One region of the Bradyrhizobium sp. 604_D8_N2_3 genome, then DNA from elsewhere that is predicted to be linked to it. Evidence: predicted binding sites of a transcription regulator. Region 1 holds the regulator's gene; each other region holds the start of a gene.
What was found. The regulator LexA, encoded in region 1, represses DNA repair genes until DNA is damaged. The targets are predictions, from matches to a motif close to TGTTCNNNNTGTGTTCNG.
Positions count from the first base shown of each region.

Region 2: the regulator LexA is predicted to act here: its motif matches at 1,856-1,873, upstream of AB7245_RS14510 (putative DNA modification/repair radical SAM protein).
Region 3: the regulator LexA is predicted to act here: its motif matches at 2,629-2,646, upstream of AB7245_RS24040 (single-stranded DNA-binding protein).

Region 1 covers NZ_JBPWPM010000001.1:5,212,356-5,216,618, reverse strand. The annotation lists gene AB7245_RS24810 (GAF domain-containing protein) at 1-620, opposite strand, end outside; gene AB7245_RS24805 (hypothetical protein) at 843-1,277, opposite strand; gene AB7245_RS24800 (hypothetical protein) at 1,470-1,691, opposite strand; gene lexA (transcriptional repressor LexA) at 1,899-2,600, opposite strand; gene AB7245_RS24790 (molybdopterin molybdotransferase MoeA) at 2,777-3,988, opposite strand; gene AB7245_RS24785 (hypothetical protein) at 4,220-4,263, opposite strand, start outside.
Region 2 covers NZ_JBPWPM010000001.1:3,054,392-3,058,654, forward strand. The annotation lists gene AB7245_RS14505 (UdgX family uracil-DNA binding protein) at 1-540, opposite strand, end outside; gene AB7245_RS14510 (putative DNA modification/repair radical SAM protein) at 540-1,775, opposite strand; gene AB7245_RS14515 (ImuA family protein) at 1,939-2,721, shown strand; gene AB7245_RS14520 (Y-family DNA polymerase) at 2,624-4,210, shown strand; gene AB7245_RS14525 (error-prone DNA polymerase) at 4,207-4,263, shown strand, end outside.
Region 3 covers NZ_JBPWPM010000001.1:5,048,480-5,052,742, reverse strand. The annotation lists gene AB7245_RS24055 (outer membrane protein) at 1-441, opposite strand, end outside; gene AB7245_RS24050 (outer membrane protein) at 665-1,354, opposite strand; gene AB7245_RS24045 (outer membrane protein) at 1,588-2,349, opposite strand; gene AB7245_RS24040 (single-stranded DNA-binding protein) at 2,800-3,297, shown strand; gene AB7245_RS24035 (DUF2306 domain-containing protein) at 3,499-3,897, shown strand; gene gyrA (DNA gyrase subunit A) at 4,066-4,263, shown strand, end outside.

The DNA of each region.
Region 1 (4,263 bases):
AATGTCAGCACCCAGGTCTGATCGGTGCCGGTCCGGTAGGGAACGCCGACGCCGAGATTGATTCCGACCTTGGCGGCGTCCTCCCAGCGCAGAAAACTCCTGGCATCGTGCAGATCCTTGATGATCAGCGGCAGGCCGGCTTTCCAGATGCGGCCGGGCAGGCCGAAGCCGCGCGGAAATCTGGTATGGCGGGAGTTGAATTCGAACATGTCGGCGGTGCCGTAATAGCCGTCGACGAGCGCCATCTCGTGGGAGGTTTCGGCATCGTTGTGCCAGAGCTCGATCGCGCCGACATGGGCCTCATCGTCGCCGCAGAACAGCACCATGACGGCTTGCAGGAATTCGCCTGAAAACACCGGCACCGCAACGCCGCAGGTCAGCCCGGCGGCGATGGCCTGATCGGTCCGCCTGAAATAGGAATCGGTGAATCTGGTGAGGATCACGGGGTGGCCGCTGGTCCAGGCCTTGCCGGGAAGCCCCTCGTCATATCCGAAATGCAGACCCTCGCTCACGTCCCTAAACGCGGACAACCCTTCGCCGTAGAGGCCGCCGCCGAATTCCAGCCGCATGCGCGTGCGGTCAGGCACCCAGAGTTCAACGACGCGAATGAAGGTCTTCATCGAACGTGCCCGCCGTCTCAAGCCGCACCAAGCATCGGCCATTTGGCTGCGGAACGGACGTTCAAAATTCAGGCAGGACAGCGCAAACTTCGTGCGGTGGAGACGCCACGGCTTGGTCCGCCCGATGGAGTTTCGCGGGACACAAACGACACCATCTCGCCGGCCTCGGCCGGCGATGGCGATTTCAATCCTGGCCCGACCTGCCGGCCGGGAATGGCTGCATCAGCCGATCGGCAGGCGGGTGATGGTTGTCCGGCTGTCGGTGATGGTCTGCGGCTTGTGCTCGCGCTCGCCGAGCGGCTGGGTCACCGGTAGCTGCAGCACGGTCGCACGCTGGCCTTCGACCAGCTGCGTCACCAGCACGGATTTGCCGTCGGGGAATTCGATCGCATCATGATGGCGATCGGGAATGTGCGGATCGATCTTGCCGAACTTGCCGACGCGCGAATTGACGGTGCGCGTCCAGATCCAGCGATTGTCGTAGCGGACGTTGTCGGCGAAGGCGAGCTCCGTCCCCGGGAGCAGGCAGACCGCGACGGTCGGATCGGCCGCGGAGGCAAAGCCGCGCGTCGAGGTGCCGCGGAAGGTTGTCGTGACGATCGTCTCGCCGACTTCGGCGGGACGCGACGCGACGGCATGCAGGCTGTAGTCACACATCGGGTGCTCCTCATGCAGGGATAGCGACCCACGTCTCTTAATCGAGGCGCAGGCCTCTATCAGAGTGGAAATACCAAACGTTCTGCCGGGTTGTAGGCAAATCTACGGCTCGCCGCCGCAGGCCGCAATCACATTAACTTTCCCGAATCCACCAGGAACAAAGCCCGCCCCTTTGCATTCTGCGGGCGCGTGTCAGCGCCCCGCAGGCGCCGACCAGCCGGAATATTGCCAGCCCGGCCGCGACGGTTGGTCGACGGCCTTGCGGACTTGCTCGCTTACGGCGGTGTCCTTGCGGACACGGGGCCGCGATTGCGCGGCCAAGGCTTGCACGGCCAAGGCTTGCACGGCCAAGGCTTGCGACGCTGATGCTGCGATCAGCGCCACAGCAATTTTGCTCGGAACGATCCGGCGCATGACTTCTCCTCGAACCTGAAGGCCGCGAAGCAGGGCTGCTTCGTGCGGCGTGCCGAGGATTTACCGTCGGAGGAGGGGCCGGATAATCTGCGCGAAACCAGAAAGACTATCCAGCGGAAGCGGACAATCGTCCGCTCCAATCTCGGATCAGCGATGCCGATCGAAAGAGCGCGGGGCGCCCAATAACCGATACCGGCACGTCCGGTATCAATACTTCCGGTACAGCCCGATCAGCTTGCCCTGGATCTTCACCCGGTTGGGCGGGAGGATGCGGACCTCATAGGCGGCGTTGGCGGGCTCGAGCGCGATCGAGGCGCCGCGGCGGCGGAAGCGCTTGAGCGTCGCCTCCTCGTCGTCGATCAGCGCCACCACGATATCGCCGGTATCGGCGCTCTCGTTGCGCTGGATCAGCGCCATGTCGCCGTCGAGAATGCCGGCCTCGACCATGGAATCGCCGCGCACTTCGAGCGCGTAATGTTCGCCCGAGCCGAGCATGTCAGGCGGTACGCTGATGGTGTGGCTGCGGGTCTGCAAGGCCTCGATCGGCGTGCCGGCCGCGATGCGGCCCATCACGGGGACCGCGACGGGGCGCTCGCCCTCGTCCGCCGGCGGGCTCGAAGTCGTGCGGACCTTGCCGAGATTGCCTTCGATGACGCTCGGTGTGAAGCCGCGGCGGCTGCCGGCGGCGGCCTGAAGCTCGGGCAGCTTGATCACCTCGATGGCGCGGGCCCGGTTGGGCAGGCGCCGGATGAAGCCGCGCTCCTCGAGCGCGGTGATCAGGCGATGGATGCCTGATTTCGAGCGCAGGTCGAGCGCGTCCTTCATCTCATCGAAGGAGGGCGGCACGCCGCTTTCCTTCAGCCGTTCGCTGATGAACCGCAGGAGCTCGTATTGTTTGCGCGTTAACATCTCGACCAAAATCCCCCGGTTGATGTCGTTCGATTCCGAGACGCTGAATTCAGCAGTAAGCCGCTACATTCTCGAAACAAATCATGAACGGACACTATATGTTCGATACATGTTCCGCAACTGCTTAATTTACCGTGAACGCGACAAAGTTCGCGGAACGCACGCGAACGAAGCGATCACACGGGCAGCCGCAAGACCTCGCAAGGCGTGCCGGCTTCGGCCTTCGGCGCGAATGGCGCGCGCACGAGAAGTGCCTGTGCCGCAGCAAGATTCGCAAGCAGCGAGGAATCCTGGTGATTGACCGGAAGGGCGACGAGCGTGCCGTCGTCGCGCAGCTCGAGGCGTGCGCGCAGGTAATCCTCGCGCTGGTCATTGGCGCCGACATCGCGGCCGAGCACCGCGCGTTCGCGGCGGTGATGAATCATCGAACGGCCCGAAAGCGCGCGAATCAACGGCACCATGAACAGGAAGCCGCAAACGTAAGATGACACGGGATTGCCGGGCAGGCCGATCACACGCATCGCGCCGAGCCGCCCGTTCATCATCGGCTTGCCCGGCCGCATCGCGATCTTCCAGAACGCCATCGAGATACCTTCGTCCCTCAGCGCCTGCTGGACCAGATCGTGGTCCCCGACCGACGCGCCGCCGGTCGTGATCAGGATGTCCGCGCCGCTCTCCCGCGCGCGGCCGATGCCGGCCGTGGTGGCCTCCAGCGTGTCGGCGGCAACCCCGAGGTCGATGGTATCGGCGCCCTCGCTGCGGGCGAGCGCGTGCAGGGCATAACCGTTGGAATAGACGATCTGGCCGTGACCCGGCGTCGTACCCGGAATCACCAGCTCGTCGCCGGTGGCGAGGATCGCGACCTTCGGGCGTCGCCGGACCGGCAGTTGCGGGTAATTCATGCCGGCGGCGAGCGCGAGGTCGCGCTCGGTGAGCCGGGCCCCTTTGCGCAGCAGCACGTCGCCTTCCGAGAAGTCGACGCCGGCGGGGCGGATGTGCCGCCCCGTTACGGCGGCTTCCTTGATGGTGATGCGCTTGCCGTCCGCGATCGTGTCCTCCTGGATCACGACCGCATCAGCGCCATCGGGAACGACACCGCCGGTGAAGATACGCACGGCCTCGCCGGCGCCGACCGATCCCGCAAACGGTCGGCCCGCCGCGACCTCGCCGATCAGGGTGAGCTGGGAGTCGATCTGCGCCGCATCGACCGCGCGCACCGCATAGCCGTCCATTGCCGACATCGCCTGCGGCGGCTGCGTGCGCCGCGCCGCGACGTCGCGCGCCAGCACGCGGTGGAAGGCCGCGTCGAGCGCGATCATCTCTTCAGGCAGCGGCTCTGCGCCCGCCAGCACCGCAGCGAGCGCGTCGGAAACCGGCATCAGGGCCACGGGTGAAAACTCCTGCTGGGCCCGTTCGGGCAAATCGGCGGCGAGAGTTCTAGCCGAGTGCAGGCGCAGAGGCAAAACAGTGGCCGCGCAGGATGATTTATCCTGCGTCATCCGCTCTGCGATGAAGGGTGAGCATCAAGTCCGCCGCGGCATGATCCAGAAGGCGAGACAGACCGGTACGAGGATGGCCATGGCGAGGACGAGAAGGACGAGAGCCACGGCCAGCATCGGTCAGCCCCCCGGCTGCTTGTACGGACTGACGTCCGGCGCTGCGG
Region 2 (4,263 bases), 2.2 Mb from region 1:
ATCCCAATGCGCACACAGATCGGGTGTCAGGATCGACCATGGCATGTCGGCGAAGCGCTTGGCAAAGAACGGCGCGGCAAGCTCGACGATGTAATGCTCCGGCTCGAACCAGGCGACGTAATGCGCCGCGCGCTCGCGGCCGATCTCGCGGAAGCGCACGAAGGCATGCATCTTGTGCTCGTCGCGATGGACTGCTCTTGCCATGGCGGTGACTTGCGCGACATCAGGATTGGTCGCGACCTCGATGAGATCGTGATTGTCCTTCAATCGCCAGAGCAGGCGATAGAGGATCGCAAAGCGCTCGCCGTCGCGATGCAGGATCGCGGCCTTGGCGAGATCGACGAATTTTGCCGAGACGTTAAAGGTGCTGTCGTTCACCTCAAATATCGGAGACGGGGAGGGCGGTGCAAACAGCTCGGCTTCGCCGCCTTGTACGGTCCAGGTGACATCGGTTGGCTGCACATGATGCAGCACGAGGCTACGCGCGGCTTTGCGCCAGCCGTCGAAATCGGTTTCGGTGTCGAGGGTGATGTACTGCATCAGAAGCCAAACCCCAATTGTGTTGCCTTCGGCTTGAACCGTTCGATCAGCCGCGCCTCGTCGAGGCGATGCGGCGCGGGCCGGTGATCGCTGAGGACGATGAATGGCAGCGCCTTGTTGCGGGGCACATGCAGCCGCGCGAGATCGGAGAGGCGGATCGTGGTGGTGCGCCGCGTCGCGATGATGCGTTCGACCGCCTTGGTGCCGAAGCCCGGCACGCGCAACAGCTCCTCGCGGCTGGCGCGGTTGACGTCGAGCGGGAAGCGGTCGCGATGGCGCAGCGCCCAGGCGAGCTTCGGATCGATGTCGAGCGGCAGCATCGCGCTGTCGTCAACGATCTCCGCAACGTCGAAACCGTAGAACCGCATCAGCCAGTCGGCCTGGTAAAGCCGGTGCTCGCGCAGCAGCGGCGGCTGTACCAGAGGCAAAGCGCGGCTGGCATCGGGGATCGGGCTGAAGGCGGAGTAATAGACGCGCCGCAGCCGGTAGGAGCCATAGAGATTGGAGCTGGTGTGCAGGATGGTGTGATCAGAGGCCGCGTCGGCGCCGACGATCATCTGTGTGCTCTGTCCGGCGGGCGCGAAGCGCTGCGGCCTGGCCTTCGTCTTTGTGCTGCGGTTTTCCTCGGCCTCGTCGAGCTTCAGCCGCAGCCGGCCCATGGTGCGGCGGATCGCGCGCACATCCTTTTCCGGTGCGTATTGCTGCAGGCTCGTCTCCTCAGGCATCTCGATGTTGATGGAGAGGCGATCTGCATATTTGCCGGCTTCCGCGATCAGCGCGTCGTCGGCCTCGGGAATGGTCTTGAGATGGATGTAGCCGCGGAAGTGATGCTCCTCGCGCAGTTTGCGCGCGACGCTGACCACCTGCTCCATGGTGTAGTCGGGGCTGCGGATGATGCCGGAGGAGAGAAACAGGCCCTCGATGTAATTGCGCCGGTAGAAGTCGAGCGTGAGCTTGACCACTTCGTCGATGGTGAAGCGGGCACGCGGCACGTTGGAGGAGGCGCGGTTGACGCAATAAAGGCAGTCGTAATTGCAGGCGTTGGTCAGGAGCACTTTGAGCAGCGAGATGCAGCGTCCGTCCGGCGCGTAGGAATGGCAGATGCCCATGCCCGGCGCGGTCGAGCCCATGCCCTTGCCATCGCTGGAATCCCGCTTCTCGGTGCCGCTGGAGGCGCACGACGCGTCGTATTTGGCGGCATCAGCCAGAATCTCCAGCTTGCGTTGTACGTCCATCGTGGAATCCCTTTGATTCAGCTTACGAATCCGGATGAGCACCAATTCGATTGACTCCCCGGCCGCTGTTAGCTTTATATTAGAACATATCATGAACAAATGAGCCAGCCGTAGGTTCTTATTTTTGAGAACCTCGGCAATCACCTCTGAAGGAGCGGCGTATATGAGCGGCGCACGGATGAACGCGCTTGCGACCTTGCGCGGCCAGATCGAGCGCATCGAGACGGCGGAGGTCGTGCATCAGCACGATCGCGTCGCGCTCGGCCACGACGAGGTCGACAGCGCGCTGAAGGGCGGGCTCGCGCGCGCGGTGATCCACGAGGTGTTTTGCGAGGGCCGGCAGGGAACCGCCGCGACGGGTTTTGTCATGGGGCTTGCGGGGCGTGTCTCGCGGCGCCGGCCGCTGCTGTGGGTGCGGCAGGATTTTTCGGAACTCGAGACCGGCGCGCTGTCGATGAGCGGGCTTGCCGAGATCGGTCTCGATCCGCGCCGCGTGGTGATGGTGCGCGCCGCCGATGTCGAGAGCGCGTTGCGGACCTCGGCCGATGCGCTCGCCTGCGACGCGCTTGGCGCCGTTGTGCTCGAGCTCTGGGGTGAGACGCGGCAGTTCGATCTCGTGGCGAGCCGCAAGCTGACACTGGCCGCGCAAGGCTCCGGTGTCACCGGCCTGATGTTGCGGATGGCCGCGCAGCCGCTGCCCTCGACCGCGGAGACGCGGTGGATGTTGCGCGCGGCGCATTCGCCGCCGGGCCCGGCATGGAGCTCCTGGGGCGCGCCGCGCTTCGATGCCGAACTCTTGCGCAATCGTCATGGCCCGTGCGGCCGGTGGATCATGGAATGGAAATGTGATGAGTGCCAGTTCTCTGAACCGTCGACGTATCCTCAGCCTGTGGCTGCCGCGCCTGCCCATCGATCGGATTCAGCGGTTCTTCGGCGCGCTGGGTAAGACCAATGATCCGAGCATCGTTGTCATCAAGGACAACAATGCGCTGGTGATCCATGCGCTGGACGAAGCCGCCGAGCGCCTCGGCTTGCACATCGGCCAGCCCCTGGCCAATGCACGGGCGATGTGTCCGGACTTGAAAGTGTTCGACGCCGATGTCGTGGCCGATGCGAAGACGCTCAGCGACGTCGCCGACTGGTGCGACCGCTTCACGCCGCTGGTGGCGCTCGATCCGCCGTACGGGCTGTTTCTGGACATCACCGGCTGCGCGCATCTGTTCGGCGGCGAGGCTGCGTTGTTGCAGACCTTCGTCCGCGCGCTCGCCCGTCAGGGTTTTGCCGTCAGCGCGGCGATCGCCGGCACCTCGGTCTGTGCGCGCACGCTGACGCGGCAGGCCTCCGGCACCATCGTCGCCGATGGCGGGGAGGCGGCGGCGATCAGCCGGCTGCCGGTATCCGCGCTTGGTGCGGGCGAGGCCATCACCACTGGTCTGCGCCGCGCCGGCCTGAAAACCATCGGCGATGTCGCCTCGCGCGAGCCGCATGAGATCACGGCGCGGTTCGGCGCGCGGTTCTCCACGCTGCTCGCGCATGCGCAGGGGCATGGCGATGCCCCGATCAATCCGCGCAAACCGCTGCCGGATTATATCGTGGAGAAGCGCTTTGCCGAACCGATCGCCACCGACACCATGATCGCGCTGACGCTGTCGCGGCTCGCCGACACGCTGATCGCGTCCATGGAGAAGCAGGGCAAGGGCGCGCGGCGCCTGGAAGCCGCCTTCTTTCGTACCGACGGCGTGGTGCGCGCGATCATGGTCGAGACCGGGCGGCCGGTGACGCAAAGCAAAGTCATCGACCGGCTGTTTCGCGAACGTCTCGATGCGCTCGCCGATCCGCTGGATCCCGGCTTTGGTTTCGACATGGTGCGGCTGTCGGCGAGCCGCACCGAGATCGTGGTGCAGGAGCAGCGCGATCTCGACGCCCATGTCCATGACAATGACGAGCTCGCCGCGCTGATCGACCGCATCGCCGCGCGCATCGGCGGAAAGCGCGTCGTCGTGCATTTGCCTGAGGATACCCATATCCCCGAATGTGCGGTGCTGGCCGCGCCTGCCCAGCACCATCTCGCCGTGGCCATGCAGGCCGAATGGCCGGCGCGCGCCGAGAGCGAGCCGCCGCTGCGCCCCCTGCGGCTGTTCGACAGACCGGAGCCGATCAAGGTGCCGTTCGCGACCGTGCCGGACGGCCCGCCGCATCAGTTCACCTGGCGGCGTGCGCTGCATGCGGTGGTGCGGGTGGAAGGGCCCGAGCGCATCGCGATGGAATGGTGGCGGCAGGACGGCAAGCAATTGACGCGGGATTATTTCCGCATCGAGGATGCCGAAGGCCTGCGCTTCTGGATCTTTCGCGACGGTCTTTACGAAGGAGAGGTGTTCGACGACGAAGGCAAACCCATTCCCCCCAACTGGTATGTGCACGGTCTCTTCGCATGACCACGCCCGCTTATGCCGAGATCGGCATCACCACCAACTTCTCCTTCCTGCGC
Region 3 (4,263 bases), 160 kb from region 1:
CACATTGTTCCAGGCATAGCCGACCTGGCCGGTGAACAGGCCGATCGCGTCGATCTTGGTCTCGTTGACCAGCGGAGCAAGCGCCACGCTCGTATTCGAGCCCTTCAGATTGGCCCAGTCGCCCTGGGCTTCAAGGCCGAACACCCAGCTGGCCGACTGCCAGCGATAACCGACCTGGCCACCGACGACGCCGCCTGTCGCATTGTGACAGCCTTCAGCCGTGTCCGGACCCGCAACGCCGAAGATATTGTTGACATCCCAGCAGTTGCGGCTCGAAGCGCCGCCGCCGTTGATGCCGAGGTAGAACCCGCTCCAGTTGTAGATCGAGGCCACAGCAATGGGCGCCTTGGTGTAGGGGCGGGCCGCCAAATCGGCCGCCGAGGCGGGAGCCAACGCGCTGAGTGCGAACAGACTGGCCGAGGCCAGCAAAACCTTCTTCATTTCAATTCCCCAGTTTCGTTTCTCTTTGTCGACCAAAAACGGCCGACCCAATGACCCAACCGATGTCATTGCTCTACACCATTGAAGCCGAAGGTTGTGTCACCGGGATACCACAGCTTTCCCCGAAAACGTTGGGAATCGGTTGGCCTGGATCTGGACGCGCGAAAACAAAAAGGCCGGCGCAAGGCCGGCCTTTCGTAACGCGGTGCGTTGGAAGCGAAGCTCAGTACTTCGCGACCACCGGGCCCCCGAAGTGATAGTTCACGCCGACCTGCACGGTGTGGAAGTTGAGCGTGCCGGTGGGCAGGGCGCCCGAGAAGTAGGTCTCGCCGCCGAGGCTGCGATAGAGGTACTCGCCCTTGACCGACCACTGCGGAGCGAAGAACGCCTCGACGCCCGCGCCGACGGTCCAGCCGGAGTGCCACTTGCTGTCCGATGCGGTCAGGCCGAGAGCGGAGAGGGTGATCTTGTTGTCGATCCAGGCGTAGCCGCCGGTGCCGTAGAACAGGACCTGATTGACGGCGTAGCCGATACGGCCGCGCACGGTGCCCATGGCATCGGTCTTCGAGCTCGCCGTTGCGGTCACAACGCCGAATCCGGGAACAACAGTGGCGCCGGTCGCCGAAGCGCTGACGTCAGCCCAGGAACCATCAGCCTCGACGCCGAACACGACGTTGCCGGTCTGCCAGTTGTAGCCGGCGGTGCCGCCGACGAAGCCACCCTTCATCTTCGGGTCGCCGGAACCGTTTTCCCAGGCGCCGCCGCCGACGATACCGAGGTAGAAGCCGGTCCAGTTGTAGACCGAGGCCACCGCCACCGGAGCCTTGGTGTAGGGGCGCGCCGCGAGATCAGCGGCCGAAGCCGGAGCAGCGAGAGCGAACAAACAGGCCGAAGCCAACAAAACCTTCTTCATTTTCAAACTAATCCCAGTCCCGGTTTCTGTTTTTGCCTTCCGTGCGTTCGGAAGGACATCGGACGCCGTGGTCCAACTGATGTCGTGCTTACACGAGCAAAGCCGCAAGTTGCGTCTCCCAAAAGCCACGATAATCGCAAAACGTAACGGTGACTGACCTATAATTCCCGTTGCCCACGCAAAAAGGCCGGCGCGAGGCCGGCCTTTGATCTCCAAGCGATTTCAGAGGGATGTCAGTATCTTGCGATCATCGGACCGCCCCAGCGATAGTTCACGCGGACGAGGCCGATATCGACGTCCTGGCTGATGCGATCGGAGCGTGTGGCAACGCCGAGCGGGGCGAAATTGCCGGATCCGGTGAAGCCGATGGTGCGGTTGCCGAGGAAGATGTGGTCGTACTCGAAGCCCACGGTCCAGTTCGGGGCGAATCCGAACTCGACGCCCGCACCCACGGTGCCGCCCCAACGGGTCTCGTTGGCCCGGTCGAACTCGAGGCCGCTGGCGACGTCGAAGCTGCGGTAGCGATCGCTGACGACGGCGCCGCCGCCCTTCACGTAGACCAGGACGTTGTTCCAGGCGTAACCGACCTGACCGGTAATCAGGCCGAAGGCGTTGATCTTCGAACGATCGCGCAGGCCGCTGATCGCACTGATGTTGTCACCCGAGAAATCGGCCCAGTTGCCCTGGCCTTCGAAGCCGAACACCCAGTTGGCTGACTGCCAGCGGTAGCCGACCTGGCCGCCGACCGTGCCGCCGGTCGCGTTGTGGCAGCCTTCGCCTACGAGAACGCCACCGCCGATATCGACGTCCCAGCACTTGTGGCTGGTGCCGCCGCCGCCGTTGATACCGATGTAGAAGCCGCTCCAGTCGTAGATGGTCGCGATCATCGGTGCCGGAGCCTTGGTGTAGGGACGCGCAGCGAGATCTGCCGCGCTTGCGGGAGCCGACAGCCCCAACGCGATTGCACCAATAGTACCAATCAAAATCTTATTCATTGCAGTCCCCCCAGTTTCTGACCGCTTTTCGAAGTCCCCGAAGCGGCTGATCAGGCGCGACGCCTATAAGAATCTAATTCCGCGGCAAGCGTAGCTTAGGCGGGCGGCGGAGTCCGTCTCCGGAATGCAACAGTCGGGCGGCATCTGAACTGCCTCTAACTTGATGAATGTTAAGCTGTTTTCGCCGTTCTCAGGAATTCGGGGAAATTCCATTTGGCGCAGGCCGTCTTTGTGCAGCGCGGTGTCGTCTTGCCAGCGCAACAAGGTGAGGGGAGTCATAAGAACAAATCTGGAACGAACCGGCCAGGGGTGCTATATGTGGGGATAAGTGGAGGGGTTACGGGCCGATCCGTCCGCGCAAGCGTATAGGGTCGCGTCAACAGGTTGCAGAGGACGCGGGCGCGTCCCGGGCCTTCTAAAATTCAGTGGCATTCGGAGTGGAGAGCGGCGATGGCGGGAAGCGTCAACAAGGTCATTCTGGTTGGAAATCTCGGCAAGGATCCCGAAATCCGCCGCACCCAGGACGGGCGGCCGATCGCGAATTTGAGCATCGCCACCTCGGAGACCTGGCGCGACAAGAATAGCGGCGAGCGCAAGGAAAAGACCGAGTGGCATCGCGTCGTGATCTTCAATGAAGGGCTCTGCAAGGTCGCCGAGCAGTACCTGAAGAAGGGCGCGAAGGTTTACATCGAGGGCGCGCTCCAGACCCGCAAATGGACCGACCAGAGCGGCGCCGAGAAGTACTCCACCGAGGTCGTGCTCCAGGGCTTCAACTCGACCCTGACGATGCTCGACGGCCGCGGCGGCGGTGGAGGCGGCAGCTTCGGCGACGAGCCGGGCGGCGATTTCGGCTCCTCCGGTCCCGTCAGCAGCGCGCCGCGCCGTGCCGTTGCCGCCGGCGGCGGCGGTGGCCGCAACAGCGACATGGACGACGACATCCCGTTCTGAGACGGGCGGGGCGCTTCGCCCCTGATGTCACCTTGCTCGCGTAGAGAGACAGGATTCCTTACCAATTGGCGGGCAAAGCTCGGTTTTTCCGGGCTTGCCTCATGTGCTGCCTCAGGCCTTTGACGAGGCGTGATGTGAATGATATTAACTTGATGTTAATTCTATTCACATTGGTCGGCCGTCGATCGGAGAAAGCCCTGCATGAGCGTTGCGCCGCTGCTTGAGGCTGCTCCAGCGATCCCGCTGCATGCCTTTGCCGCCATGGCCGCCTTCGTGCTCGGCCTTGTCCAGTTTGCTGCCCCCAAGGGAACGCTGCCGCACCGGACGATCGGCTGGATCTGGGTGGCGCTGATGGCGGTGGTGGCGGCCTCGTCGTTCTGGATCCACCAGATCCGTCTGATCGGGCCGTTCAGCCCGATCCATCTCCTGTCGATCTTCACGCTGGTGATGCTACCGCTCGCGGTGTGGCGGGCGCATACCCATCGGGTCGCCGATCACCGGCGTATCATGATCATGACGTTCATCGGCGCGCTCGTGATTGCCGGGCTGTTCACGCTTGTGCCTGGACGGATCATGCACCGGGTGATTTTCGGAGCCTAGGACGTGGTTCCCGGCGGCTCATTCCGGCTTCGCTCGAGGCAGTGGTGCTGAGCTCGTAAGTCTCTGGAAAAACAGTCGGAAAAACCGCTTCCCCAGACCTCGCAAGGGTGGTTATCAGGGGGGCGATGCGCTATATGATTCCCAGATAAAATCTCACCGGATTTCCCCTTGGCTGACGACGACAACAAGCCCGGCGACCAGCCGGCGCAACCCTCGGACATTCGTCCCGTTTCCATCTACGAGGAGATGAAGAAGTCCTACCTCGATTACGCGATGAGCGTGATCGTGGCGCGTGCGCTGCCCGATGCGCGCGACGGGTTGAAGCCGGTTCATCGTCGCATCCTCTACTCGATGAACGAGCAGGGG